Regions from separate parts of the Geobacillus sp. TFV-3 genome, predicted to be linked through region 2. Evidence: a T-box and tRNA genes for the amino acid it is inferred to sense, from the RefSeq annotation. Region 2 holds a T-box; the other holds one or more tRNA genes.
The links. A T-box is a leader RNA that pairs with one kind of tRNA and senses whether it is charged. The one in region 2 lies ahead of alaS (alanine--tRNA ligase), so its partner is inferred to be a tRNA-Ala.
Positions count from the first base shown of each region.

Region 1: it encodes a tRNA-Ala, which carries the amino acid that the T-box ahead of alaS (alanine--tRNA ligase) is inferred to sense. The anticodon was not compared.

Region 1 is NZ_MPSP01000001.1:2,822,130-2,829,031, forward strand. It holds gene BJQ97_RS14325 (protein-glutamine gamma-glutamyltransferase) at 356-1,174, shown strand; gene BJQ97_RS14330 (DMT family transporter) at 1,145-2,053, opposite strand; gene BJQ97_RS14335 (MgtC/SapB family protein) at 2,170-2,847, shown strand; tRNA gene BJQ97_RS14340 (tRNA-Ala) at 2,920-2,992, shown strand; gene BJQ97_RS17735 (hypothetical protein) at 3,199-3,621, shown strand; gene BJQ97_RS14350 (DnaD domain-containing protein) at 3,665-4,714, opposite strand; gene BJQ97_RS14355 (thermonuclease family protein) at 4,996-5,862, shown strand; gene BJQ97_RS14360 (hypothetical protein) at 6,074-6,325, opposite strand; gene BJQ97_RS14365 (GNAT family N-acetyltransferase) at 6,382-6,882, opposite strand.
Region 2 is NZ_MPSP01000001.1:988,646-995,547, forward strand. It holds gene BJQ97_RS04910 (YrzQ family protein) at 1-94, shown strand, start outside; gene BJQ97_RS04915 (AI-2E family transporter) at 216-1,277, shown strand; T-box leader at 1,325-1,549, shown strand; gene alaS (alanine--tRNA ligase) at 1,596-4,232, shown strand; gene BJQ97_RS04925 (IreB family regulatory phosphoprotein) at 4,300-4,566, shown strand; gene ruvX (Holliday junction resolvase RuvX) at 4,571-4,987, shown strand; gene BJQ97_RS04935 (DUF1292 domain-containing protein) at 5,003-5,302, shown strand; gene mltG (endolytic transglycosylase MltG) at 5,534-6,625, shown strand.

The DNA of each region.
Region 1 (6,902 bases), 1.8 Mb from region 2:
TGAACAGGAAATGCGGTTCAACAATGACATTTATCAAATTGAGAAACTTTATAAATGTTGCTCTTCACTCGAGAACCATCGATTTAGGGGAAATGGTTGTTTTTCACCGGCCTTCTACGCTTTCATAGAAGTGAGCGCACTCGCGCCCAAATCCTCAACGTGTTTCGTTTGTGAGGCCCATTATACGCCGTCCACTCCCCCCGAAGACATCCATGAGCCATCTTGTCCCTCCATCCAACATGAAAACAATCTTTGCCTTTTAAAAAAGCGGAATGAACGCCGCCGCGCGTGCATACATTTTTTCTATGGCATCGTTGGTTGCTTCAATCTTTTCAAGCAAGGAGGCATCTTCACTTTGATTCGCGTGTTGTCCCCCATCAACTTTGACGTTTCGAGTTCGTTTTCGCTTCCGGCCAGCGAACAACGAATCTTAGATGCTCTTGTTTCTTCGCCGCAATTATACACATACCCGAATGAACGGCAGCTTCGATTCGAGATCGTCTTGCGCGACCGCATTGTTCGGTCGGCGAGCGAGTTGGCGAAAAGCCGAGCGCGGTTTGCCATTTTCCGTTTTTCGCGCTGCAACAGCGATTTTTGGACGCGGGACGAGCGCGGCGGCTTTCATCTTCGTCCGGACGTCCCCGCTTCAGAAGCGATCAAGGACATTTTTGTCCATAGCGAGCGATACGCGTTTGAATGCGCGACCGCGATCGTCATCGTGTTTTACAAGGCCGTGCTTGACGTGATTGACACATCAGCGTTCAACCGGTTGTTTGCGGATTTGTTGCTGTATGACTGGCATACCGACCAGGATCTTGGCATTCGAACAAAAAAAGATGAACACTTTCTCCCCGGAGATTGCCTCTATTTCAAAAACCCGGAATTCGATCCGTTGACGCCGCAATGGCAAGGGGAAAACACGATCTACTTGGGCGATGGCTTGTTTTACGGGCATGGCATTGGCATTCAGACGCAGGATGGCATCATCGCCGCGCTCAATCGAAGACGAAAACGGGGAGCGACGAAATCCGCTTACCTGCTTCCCGATATCACGCAAGTCGATTTCGCTTATTTGTCCCAATTCGCCCGCGGCTTCGATGAATTCCGCCTGCCGATCCGCCGCCCGCGCTTTATCGTCGGAACCCTAGGGTCCGCTGCGTTCTTGCGCCGTTAGCGGGCCTTTTTCGTTTTTCTCCCACAAATACAGGGCGATTCCTGCTAAAATAAAAATACCGCCGATCCATTGAAACGGACGGATCGGTTCGCCAAACAGCCAGCATGCCAGAGCCGAGGCGCCGATCGGTTCAAATAAAATCGCCATCGACACCGTCGAGGCGCTCACCCATTTGACCGCCCAGTTCATGACCGAATGGCCGAGCAGCGTTGGAATGACGGCGAGAGCGAGAAAACAAAGCCAATCCGTCAGCTGATACGCCGTCAGCGAAAGGCGAAACAGCATCGCGTACAGCCACAACACCGCCGCGCTGATGCCATAGACGATGTATGTATACGTCACCAATAACAACCGTTGGCGCACCTCTTGGCCAAACAGCCAATACGCCGTGACAAACGCGCACGAAAGCAGCGCCAATCCATCACCGTACAGCGCCTCGCCGCTGACGCGGAAGTCTCCCCAGCTGATGAGAACGCTGCCGATAATGGCCAACACCGCGCTCCCGAACGCGGCGACGGTCAACCGTTCGCGGAAAAACAACGCGCCGCCTGCGAAGGCAAACAGCGGCTGCATCGCCACAAGCACGACCGAACTGGCAACGGATGTATAGTCGAGCGATTCAAACCAAAGGATAAAATGAAAGGCAAGCAACACCCCGGAACAAAGCGAAAACAGCCAATCGCGCCAAGAGATGCCTCGGAGTTCGCTTCGATGCCGGAGGAATAACGGCGTCATGATGGCGACGGCCAAAAAGAGCCGATAAAACGCGATCACCGCGGACGGCGCCTGCGACCATTTGACGAAAATGGCCGATGTCGATACGGCAAGCGCGCCGATGAATAGAGCGGCATAAGCCTTTGTAGTGCTTGAAGGCTTCATTCGTTTTCCTCTCCTTGTCTCTTCAAGCGCAATCCCTGGCCGCCGTTTTCACGCCGGGCGAAAACAGGCGTCATCGGGCGTTTTCTTTCATTATACCATGAATGAGGTGAGAAACGATGATGTTTGATCCGTTCCTCAAACTAGGGATTTCCGCCATTCTCGGGCTGATCATCGGGCTGGAACGGGAATTGAAGAGAAAACCGGTCGGGTTGAAAACGTGTCTTGTGATTTCCATTTCCAGCTGCTTGCTTACAATCGTTTCGATCGAATCGGCGTACGTCTTTCCGCTTAAAGACCATATTACAATGGATCCGCTTCGACTGGCGGCGCAAATTGTGTCCGGGGTCGGTTTTTTAGGGGCAGGCGTCATTTTGCGCCGCGGCAACGACAGCATCACCGGGCTGACGACCGCCGCGATCATTTGGGGGGCGGCAGGGATTGGAGTGGCGGTCGGCGCAGGCTTCTATTGGGAATCGGCGTTCGGCGTCGCGCTTCTCATTGTCAGTGTGGAACTCATTCCGTTTTTGATCAATTTTTTCGGGCCGAAGCAGCTGCGCGAAAAAGAGGTGCTGTTGCAAATCACCGTGGCGGACGCCAAAAACATTACAAAGGTCATCGACCATTTAAAACAACAGGACATCAACATTAAAACGATGCGCATTAAAGACGTTGAAGAGAATGAACATTTGCTGAAACTAAGAGCCGTCATTGACCAAAAGCGCTCGACCGCCGAACTTTACTACGTCATCCGCTCCATTGACGATGTTGTGCACGTTGATATTGAAAGCGGGTGATCAAAAAAGGATTGCAATTGTCCGCATCCATATATATAATGGGACATGGACAGATCATCCATATCCTTTTTTGGGGCATTAGCTCAGTTGGGAGAGCGTCGTGCTGGCAGCGCGAAGGTCACCGGTTCGAGCCCGGTATGCTCCATTCGCAAAACCCTTGCGTAGCAAGGGTTTTCTTTCAAACAAAGTCGGATGCATATCACAATTGTTGATTATCCACTATGCATCAATTTGACTGTGCGCAAGCCTTCCTGCCTTTTCCCTCGAACAAGGACGCCGGTTCTCCAGCTCATCAACACTTCCAAGAAACTCCCATATTTTGTTAGTATGATTGGAAAGGATGGAACAATCATGAATGAGCAGTTGCTCAAACAAATTTTGAATCAGTTTCATCAGCTTAACGAAAAGCTCGTTCAAGGACTTGACCAGCTCAACCAACGGCTCGGCCGCGAGACTCATCAGCTTAACGAAAAGTTTGACCAGCTCAACCAGCGACTTGACCATGAGATCCACCAGCTCAACGGAAAATTTGACCACCTCAACCAACGGCTCGACCGCCAGATTCATCAGCTTAACGAGAGGTTGGATCAAGTGGAAAACAACATGGCGACGAAAGAAGATGTGGCTGACCTTCCTCTCATCAAGTGGGCTGTTCTGGACGCCTCCGATTCCATCAAACGGTTAGAGGAAATTCAAGAAAACCAGCAGCGCATTATCGATTTGCTGTCCGCCCGCTCCATTCAACACGAAGCTGAACTGAAACGGATCAAGTAGGCCCCGCTTCTCGTTCAGCCCGGCTTAGATGTTCATGCCATCCTCACGGAGATGCTCCGTCTGGATGGTCTTTGTATTTTTTCAACCTCTCCTCAAGCTCTCGACGCGCTTGTTCGATGTCAAAATCGTCGTCTTCCGGCTGGCTGTAATCCATCTTCAGCCAATCTGGCACGATCTCGGTGCGGATCGGTTTGCGCATCGTTCTGCCGCCATCGGATGAAGACAGAGATGATCGCTGCTTTAGCCGCTGTTCCCGAAACGCCAACCGTGCGGCGCGCACTTGGTCCACGGTGCGATATCCTTTTTCCGTCCAGTCCCGCAAAATCGTTTCGACGTACACCCACCGTTTTGCGCCGTTTTCCACCGCGATTTTCAATGCTTCCAAGACCAGCTCTTCGGACGTCTCGTCCACCCACACGTTGATCTTTTCCCGCAAATAATCGCCGATCACCCCAAATCCGTTCTCCTCATAGAAGCGAACGATCTCCTTGTATGTGCGCACGCGCGCGTCTTCTTCGTCTTCTTTTTTCATCTCTGACGTCATCTCTGAAGTATTCTCTGGTATGGATGTGGTCAAATTGAGCGGCTCGACTGGCCAGTTTGAACAGCTGGACTGCTCATTTTGAACAGATGGATCGGCGATGCCGCCCGTCGTCTGCTCATGTTGAACCGTCGAAACCCCATCTTGAACCATCAAAGCGCCATCTTGAAGCATCGAAACGTCATCTTGAACGATCGTCTGTTCATCTTGCCCGCCCAGCGTTTCTTGCGTCCATTCAGCCAGTTTGTCATAGTCGATCCGGTACCATTTCGTTTTGTCAATCTTGGAACGGTTAAAATTCGCCGCGACGATGATCCCCATTTTTTCAAGCTTAGTGATGATCCGGCGAATCGTGCTTTCCGACCAGAACGGGAATTGTTCCTGCCAATCTCCGTACGTGTTGTACACCCACTTATAGCCGTCATGGACGTTTTCACTTTTCTCGAGCCAGTAATGCAGCTGCTGCACGACGATGCTTTCATTCAACCCGATCGCCATAGCCAGTTTAGGCAAAACGATCAGCGGTTGATCATCCAAAAGCAAGGCGGCCATGCCATCCTCTCCCTCCTCCAACATCCTCTATCGAGGAAATAGTTCCTCATCATTTCACTTTTTTGATAAACTTTATCGTGAACGAAAGCAAACGGCCTAAGAACGCGATAACCGCCATGTAGGCTTCATTTCGCATGGAAAAACAGCAAGAATCGGCATAAAATGCGCGACGATGCGTTGAAAACCATCATCGCGGCTGCTTCGTTCTTGTTTGAGAGGGACGGTGTGCGAGGACGAAACGCTTTTTCGAAGTGGAGGGATCGTTTTTGAAACAAATCGCCATGCTCTTGTTTTGTTTGCTGTTGATGTTCCCAATTTCCGCTTTTGCCCACCCGGGCGAGCTTGATGAGTTGGGCGGGCATTTCCGCAGCCGCGACTGCGTGTATTTGCTCCATGAGCCGACTGCGCTGGCGAAGCAGGCGAAAACGAAACAAGAGCTTGTCCGGCTTATTCAGCAATACAACGGCAACGAGAAGTGCAAGCGCAATCTCACTCCAGACCGAATTGACCTGGACGGCCATACGCTGGGGAAGAAGGATGATCGTTCTACGTTGCGCCTTGGCCGCACCTACCCGGCTGAATTGGTCAAGTGCATCGACGGCGATACGGCGAAATTCCGCGTCAACGGGCACGTGTATACGACGCGATTTTTGTTTATCGATACACCGGAGAGCACGATCCAAGTCGAACCGTATGGGAAAGAAGCGAGCCGGTTTACGTGTTCCCGCCTCCATCAAGGGAACATTACGCTTGAGACCGACGGAGACGCGCTGTTTGACAAATACCAGCGGCTGCTCGCCTGGGTGTGGGTCGGCAAGCGCCTGCTGCAAGAAGACCTCGCCAAAGCCGGGCTGGTGGAGGATTTTTACGATTACGGCACATACAAATACGAAGCACGCGTCCGCAAGGCGTACGAGGAGGCGAAACGAACCGGAGCGGGCATGTACGGCAGGCACGCCGCTGGAGAGAGGGAGGGGGTAGGGACGGACATGCGGCCGCAGACCGGGGAAAAGACGGCCAAAACCGATCACCCGCCAGCTTTGGAGAACAAAACGCCGCCCGAACGATCCGGCCGTCCGGTTCTTTATACGCTGCTTGGCCTAGCGGCGGCCGCCGCGCTCTATTGGCTCATCCGCCAATTGAAATGATCAACGGCCGGTGATGGAACGAATATCGGGCTTTGCAACAATGTTTTTCAAATTGAGAAACCTTGCAGCGCCGCAGTTTCATCCCTTGAGCTTTCTCACAAACGGATCAAGGGAATCCGTTGTGTTTCGCCGGCCTTCTGGCGAAAAGAAAAAGCCTGTCCCCATCGGGCAGGCCTTTTCTTCAACGCTTTCATCTCATTTTCTTTCTCCCTCACTGCCTCGGAAGCAGCTCTTCAATGCCATCCGCGCCGTTTTCCACCCGCGCCGGCGCCGAATCGAGCCGCCGAAATCCGTATTTCTCAAGGTGCATGATTTGTTCATCGGTCAAGTCAGCGTATGCGACAACGGACGGCGTGCCGGACGATTTGTAAATCAAATTGCCGGTCACCGGGCATTGAAACGCGTCAGCGACAAATCCTTCTCCATCTTGGATCGTAAACAGCCGAATCGGCATGACGTTCATATCCTTCCCTCTTTCCGTTCATCCTCATTACTTATGACTTCCCCGCCTCCCCCATTCTATACAAGCCGTTTGCCGACAATGACCAAATCGCGTTCCACGCCGTCCAATTCCGCCACGCGTGGAAAGTATCCCCATCGTTCAAATCCGAAGCGGGAGAAAAGCCGCAAACTCGGTTCGTTGTGGGCAAAAATAAAGCCGAGCAGCGTCTTGATCCCAAGAGACGGCGCTTGATCGACCGCCCGCTCGAGCAGCTTCGTCCCAAGCCCCCGGCCGCGGTGCGTTTCGGCGATATAAATGCTCACCTCCGCCGTATGGCGGTACGCCGGGCGGCCGTAAAACGACTGAAAGCTGAGCCAGGCGCAAACCACACCGTCGTCCTCGACGACCCAAAGCGGACGATGGTGCGGATTATGGGCCTCAAACCACGCCCGCCGGCTTTCGACCGACACCGGCTCCAAGTCCGCCGTCACCATCCGGCTTGGGATCGTTTCATTATAAATGCGGACGATGTGCGGCAAATCCGGCGCGGCCGCATCGCGGATTAAAAACGATTCCATTGTGCATCCCCCACCTTTAT
Region 2 (6,902 bases):
CGTTGCTGCTTATCAGCTTGCCCAACGAAACGATTGGATGAACGGTCGCACAATGCGAAGGATGCGCCGCCGCTTGATGCAAGCGATGCGCTGACAGCGCTGCCGCCCTCGCCTTTGCGCGGGGGCGGTGCCTTGTGGTTGTAAAATAGTGCTAAAAGCGGTGAAGGCATATTTCTCGCCGCATCTTCTACACTAAACGGTAGGAGGTGTGGCAATTGGGCGAGCAACAATGGCTGTCGTTCTTTCGCATCGGAAAATGGCTGCTCGTGACGGCAATCATCTATTTGATCGTTCGGATGAAAGACGTTTGGTGGCCGGTCATCGATTTTATTACAACGGTGTTGACGCCGTTTTTGCTGTCGTCGTTTATTACGTATTTGCTCTACCCGCTTGTGGAATCCGTCCATCGCAAAGGAATGCCGCGCGCCCTTGCCATTTTGTTCATTTATTTGTTGCTTTTCGGTTTGGTCGGCTACGGCCTGTACCGCGGCGTGCCGTTATTCATCGCCCAGTTGCGTGAACTGGATGAACAGCTGCCGTCTTTGATGAATACATACCGCCAATGGGTGCGCCACATCCACGACGAGACGTCGAATTGGCCGCTTGAGGTGCACACGCGCATCGAAGCGATGTTTGTGCAGTTTGAGCAGGCGGCCGCGGCCGCCGTCACGATGGCGATCAATGCCGCCAAATCGTTCATCGGTTCGGCGGCGACGCTGCTGATCATTCCGTTTATCGTCTTCTATATGTTAAAAGACATCGAGGTGTTGAAAAAAGCGGTTTGGTACATGACACCGAAGCGGTGGCGTGGGCCGGGGATGACGTTTTTGAAGGATGTCGATGAATCGCTTGGCGGCTACATCCGCGGCCAACTGTTCGTCTGCACGGCGATCGGTCTGGCGGCGTCGCTCGGAATGTGGCTTGCCGGCATGGATTATCCGCTCTTGCTCGGCTTTGTCATTGGCGTGACGAACATCATTCCGTATTTCGGCCCGCTGATCGGTGCGGTGCCGGCGGTCATTTTGGCTGCCACCGTCTCGCTGAAAATGGTCGTGATCGTGCTTGTCATCATTTTTACCTTGCAGTTTTTAGAAGGGAACGTTTTGTCGCCGCTGATCATCGGCAAAAGTGTGCATATGCATCCGCTTGTCATTATGCTCGCCCTCTTTGCCGGCGGTGAGCTCGCCGGCGTGCTCGGCCTCATTCTTGCCGTTCCGACGGCGGCGGTGCTGAAAGTGGCCATCACCCATTGGAAAGAGCATTATGCTTCGCATTGACAAATGCTTTCTGCTTGTCTATAATCTTTCAATGAAGAAAGTGAATACATAACGCCATGACGGATCGAGTATGTTGCAGTCCATCTTAACGCGCGAGCTCGCGCACAGAGAGGAATTTCCGCGGCTGAAAGAAATTCCAGATGAAGGGCAACAGAAGGCTAATCCGGAGCGCAGGCAAAACCTGACGCAAGGCTGCGTTACGGCCAAAGAGGTGATGGGCGTTTTTTGCCCATAAACAGGGTGGTACCGCGAGCATAACTCTCGTCCCTGCAGGGGATGGGAGTTTTTTTATATAAAAGGCGAAAGGGGAGGATCATCATGAAAAAGCTGACATCCGCCCAAGTGCGGCGCATGTTTTTAGACTTTTTCCAAGAAAAAGGCCATGCAGTTGAGCCGAGCGCATCGCTCATTCCGGTCGACGACCCGTCGCTGTTGTGGATCAACAGCGGCGTTGCGACGTTGAAAAAATACTTTGACGGGCGCATCGTTCCGGAAAACCCGCGCATTTGCAACGCGCAAAAATCGATCCGCACCAACGACATTGAAAACGTCGGGAAAACGGCGCGCCACCATACGTTTTTTGAAATGCTCGGCAACTTTTCGATCGGCGATTACTTCAAGCGCGAAGCGATCCATTGGGCATGGGAGTTTTTGACGAGCGACAAATGGATCGGTTTTGATCCGGAACGGTTGTCCGTCACCGTCCATCCGGAAGACGAGGAAGCGTACAACATTTGGCGCAATGAAATCGGCTTGCCGGAAGAGCGGATCATTCGCCTCGAAGGCAACTTCTGGGACATCGGCGAAGGCCCGAGCGGTCCGAACACGGAAATTTTTTACGACCGCGGCGAAGCGTTCGGCAACGATCCAAACGATCCGGAGCTGTACCCAGGAGGGGAAAATGACCGCTATTTAGAAGTATGGAACCTTGTCTTTTCGCAGTTTAACCATAACCCGGACGGCACGTACACGCCGCTGCCGAAGAAAAACATCGACACCGGCATGGGCTTGGAGCGGATGTGCTCGATTTTGCAAGACGTGCCGACGAACTTTGAAACCGACTTGTTCCTGCCGATCATCCGCGCGACCGAGCAGATCGCCGGCGAGCGGTATGGTGAAGATCCGGACAAAGACGTCGCCTTTAAGGTGATCGCCGACCATATTCGCGCGGTGACGTTTGCAATCGGCGACGGGGCGCTGCCGTCAAATGAGGGCCGCGGCTACGTGCTGCGCCGCCTGCTCCGCCGCGCGGTGCGCTATGCGAAACATATCGGCATTGAACGCCCGTTTATGTACGAACTTGTTCCGGTCGTCGGCGAGATTATGCACGATTACTATCCAGAGGTGAAAGAAAAAGCCGATTTCATCGCCCGCGTCATCCGGACGGAAGAAGAACGGTTCCATGAAACGCTCCATGAAGGGCTCGCCATATTGGCGGAGGTGATCGAAAAGGCGAAAGAGCAAGGAAGCCGCATCATTCCGGGCGAGGAAGCGTTCCGCCTGTATGATACGTACGGCTTTCCGATCGAGCTGACGGAAGAGTATGCCGCTGAAGCGGGCATGACGGTCGACCATGCCGGATTTGAGTGCGAGATGGAGCGGCAGCGCGAACGGGCGCGGGCGGCCCGGCAAGATGTCGATTCGATGCAAGTGCAAGGCGGAGTGCTCGGTGACATTAAAGATGAAAGCCGGTTTGTCGGCTACGATGAGCTTGTTGCCGCATCCACGGTCATCGCCATCGTTAAAGACGGACGGCTTGTCGAGGAAGTGAAAGCCGGCGAAGAGGCGCAAATCATCGTTGATGTGACGCCATTTTACGCCGAAAGCGGAGGACAAATCGCTGACCAAGGCGTGTTTGAAAGCGAAACAGGAACAGCGGTCGTCAAAGATGTACAAAAAGCGCCGAACGGCCAACATCTTCATGCGATCATCGTCGAACGCGGAACGGTGAAAAAAGGAGCCCGCTATACGGCGCGCGTCGATGAAGCAAAGCGGATGCGCATCGTGAAAAACCATACGGCGACCCATTTGCTCCATCAAGCGCTGAAAGACGTGCTCGGCCGCCATGTCAACCAAGCGGGGTCTCTTGTCGCCCCGGACCGGCTTCGTTTTGACTTCACCCATTTTGGACAAGTGAAGCCGGACGAGCTCGAGCGCATCGAAGCCATCGTCAACGAACAAATTTGGAAAAGCCTCCCGGTTGACATTTTCTATAAGCCGCTTGAAGAAGCAAAGGCGATGGGTGCGATGGCATTGTTTGGCGAAAAATACGGCGACATCGTCCGCGTCGTCAAAGTCGGCGACTACAGCCTCGAGTTGTGCGGCGGCTGCCATGTGCCCAACACATCAGCCATCGGGTTGTTTAAAATCGTCTCCGAATCCGGCATCGGCGCCGGCACGCGCCGGATTGAAGCAGTGACTGGGGAAGCGGCGTACCGCTTTATGAGCGAACAGCTGGCCATTTTGCAAGAGGCGGCGCAAAAACTGAAAACAAGCCCGAAAGAATTGAATGCGCGTCTTGACGGACTGTTTGCGGAGCTGAAAGAGCTTGAGCGCGAAAAGGAATCGCTTGCTGCCCGCCTCGCCCATATGGAAGCGGAGCACCTTATCCGTCAAGTGAAAGATGTAAATGGCGTGCCGGTGTTGGCGGCGAAAGTGCAGGCCAATGACATGAATCAACTGCGGGCTATGGCTGATGATTTGAAACAAAAGCTCGGCACGGCGGTCATCGTGTTGGCGTCCGTTCAGGGAGGAAAAGTGCAACTGATTGCCGCGGTAACGGATGACTTGGTGAAAAAAGGGTTCCATGCCGGCAAACTGGTGAAAGAAGTGGCATCGCGTTGCGGCGGTGGGGGCGGCGGGCGCCCGGATTTGGCGCAAGCCGGCGGCAAGGATGCGAACAAAGTCGGTGAAGCGCTCAGCTGCGTCGAAACGTGGGTGAAATCCGTTTCCTAATCGGCGCGGATCGTGTACAATGGATGTAAAAGGACGGGGTGCCTGAATAAGGAGCGAGGTGGAAATGGTGAGCTCGTTTGACCAAACGATGCAGTTTCATTTTTCCGAGGAGCCGGCCGAGACGAACGTTCGCGAAGTGTTGTTGACGGTGTATGGCGCCTTGCAGGAAAAAGGCTACAATCCGATCAACCAAATTGTCGGCTACTTGTTGTCCGGCGACCCAGCTTACATTCCGCGCCATAAAGACGCGCGCGCGCTCATCCGCAAAATCGAACGCGACGAATTAATCGAGGAATTGGTGAAATTCTATTTACAGGGGCAACGAAAGGATTAACCTGATGCGGACGCTAGGATTAGATTTGGGAACGAAAACGCTCGGCGTTGCCGTTAGCGACGAACTCGGCCTTACAGCGCAAGGATTGGAAACAATCACCATAGATGCGGAGCGCGGCGACTACGGCTTAAAGCGGCTGCGCGCCATCATCGATGAGTACGGCGTCGATGCGATTGTGGTCGGGTGGCCGAAAAACATGAACGGCACGCTTGGGCCGCGCGCTGAGGCGAGCGAACGGTTCGCCGCCATGCTGCGCAAGGAGTTTTCTTTGCCCGTTGTGCTTTGGGATGAACGGCTGTCGACGATGGCCGCCGAACGGATGTTGATCGCTGCCGACGTCAGCCGAAAAAAGCGGCGGAAAGTGATCGACAAAATGGCGGCGGCCGTCATTTTGCAGTCCTATTTGGACAGTAAACGATAAATTGGAGGAGAAAACATGGAACACGGAGACCGTCATATTACCGTTGTCGACGAACATGGCAACGAACAGCTGTGTGAAATTTTGTTTACGTTTGAATCGGATGATTTTGGAAAATCGTATGTGTTTTACTATCCCGTCGGCGTTGAGGCGGAAGATGAGAACGGCGAGACGGAAGTGCACGTTTCCGCCTTCATCCCTGGGGATGAGAACAAAGAAGGCGAACTGCTCCCAATCGAGACGGAAGAAGAGTGGGACATGATCGAAGAAGTATGGAATACGTTTTGCGCTGAACAGGAAGAGGAAGACGACGAATAACAGACAGCAGAGGGGGCCAAAAGGATCGAGGCCCCTTTTCTTATGGCCGTATTATGCGCTGAGAAACGATAAGTTGTGTTTCGTGCACCTCTTATTGTTTATTCGCCAAACGCTGTGAAAGGCTTTGGTTGACTGGCGTGTTTCCTTCCCCGGTTTTGCATTTTTTGCCGTCAAGGGCGAAAAATGCGGAACTTTGTAGTATAATATGGCGGGGATGAAAGGAGGACAAAGATGAAACAGAACGATTTTAGGGCGCCAGAGGCGCGGCTTGTGCGGAAAATCGTCTTGATTATTTGTGCTGTTCTGCTGGCGGCGCTTGTCATTGCCGGCGCCAGCAGTTTCTTATACATCCGCTCAGCGCTTAAGCCCGTCGACCCGGATGACCGCACCCCGGTTCATGTGTCGATTCCGATCGGTTCATCGGCGGCGGCGATTGCCGAGCAGCTCGAACAAAAGCGGCTCATTAAAAGCGCGGCCGTGTTTCGCTTATATGTGCGCTGGAAAAATGAATCCGGTTTCCAGGCTGGGGAGTATGAGCTGACGCGGGCGATGCCAATGGCGCGCATCATCGAGTTGTTAAAAACGGGGAAATCGCTAAAAATCGGATTGAAGCTGACTGTTCCGGAAGGGGCGCAATTGGTGCAAATCGCTGACCTCATTGCCGCGAAAACAGGGTACAAACAAGAACAGATTATGAAATTGCTTAACGATCGCGCGTATATCGAACGGCTGATGAACATGCACCCGGATTTGTTGACTGATGATATTTTTCGGAAAGGCATCCGCTATCCGCTGGAAGGCTACTTGTTCCCGGCGACGTATGTGTTTGCTGACGAAAAGCCTCCGCTTTCTGAGATCATTGAGGCGATGGTGGCGAAAACGGCAGCTGTGCTTGACACATATAAGGCAGCGATGAAAGAAAAGAACATGTCGCCGCATCAGCTGTTGACGATGTCGTCGCTCATTGAGGAAGAGGCGACGGAAAAAGCTGACCGCCAAAAAATCGCCAGCGTGTTTTACAATCGGCTGCACCGCGGCATGCCGCTTCAAACTGACCCGACCGTTTTGTACGCCCTTGGCGAACATAAAGAGCGTGTGTTGTACAAAGATTTGCAGGTCAATTCGCCGTACAACACGTACATGCATAAAGGACTGCCGCCGGGGCCGATCGCCAACGCCGGTGTCATGTCGATCGAAGCGGCGCTTGAGCCGGCAGCGACCGACTATTTATACTTTTTGGCGACACCGGGCGGGGAGGTCATTTTTACGAAAACGTTGGCCGAGCATAACCGGGAAAAGGCAAAATACATTGGGAAACAATAGTTCAAAACGGAAGTTGATGGCCGGCAGGGGAAACAGCTTCGTTTTTCTACTGTTTTGTGGTAGTATAGTTGAATAGACCAACGATACGATAAGAGTCCTTTGGCGGCTCTTATTTTTCATGACGACAAAGCGCAAATGTCGAGTTGTATATAGATGCAATTTGAAGCTTTACCATTTGTAGTTTTTCCCGAGTATTTGATCGACTGTCGGGCGACCGAACAACGCCACTTCCAGACCCATATATGGGTCTGTGAAGCAGGCGGTTGTTCGGTCTTCC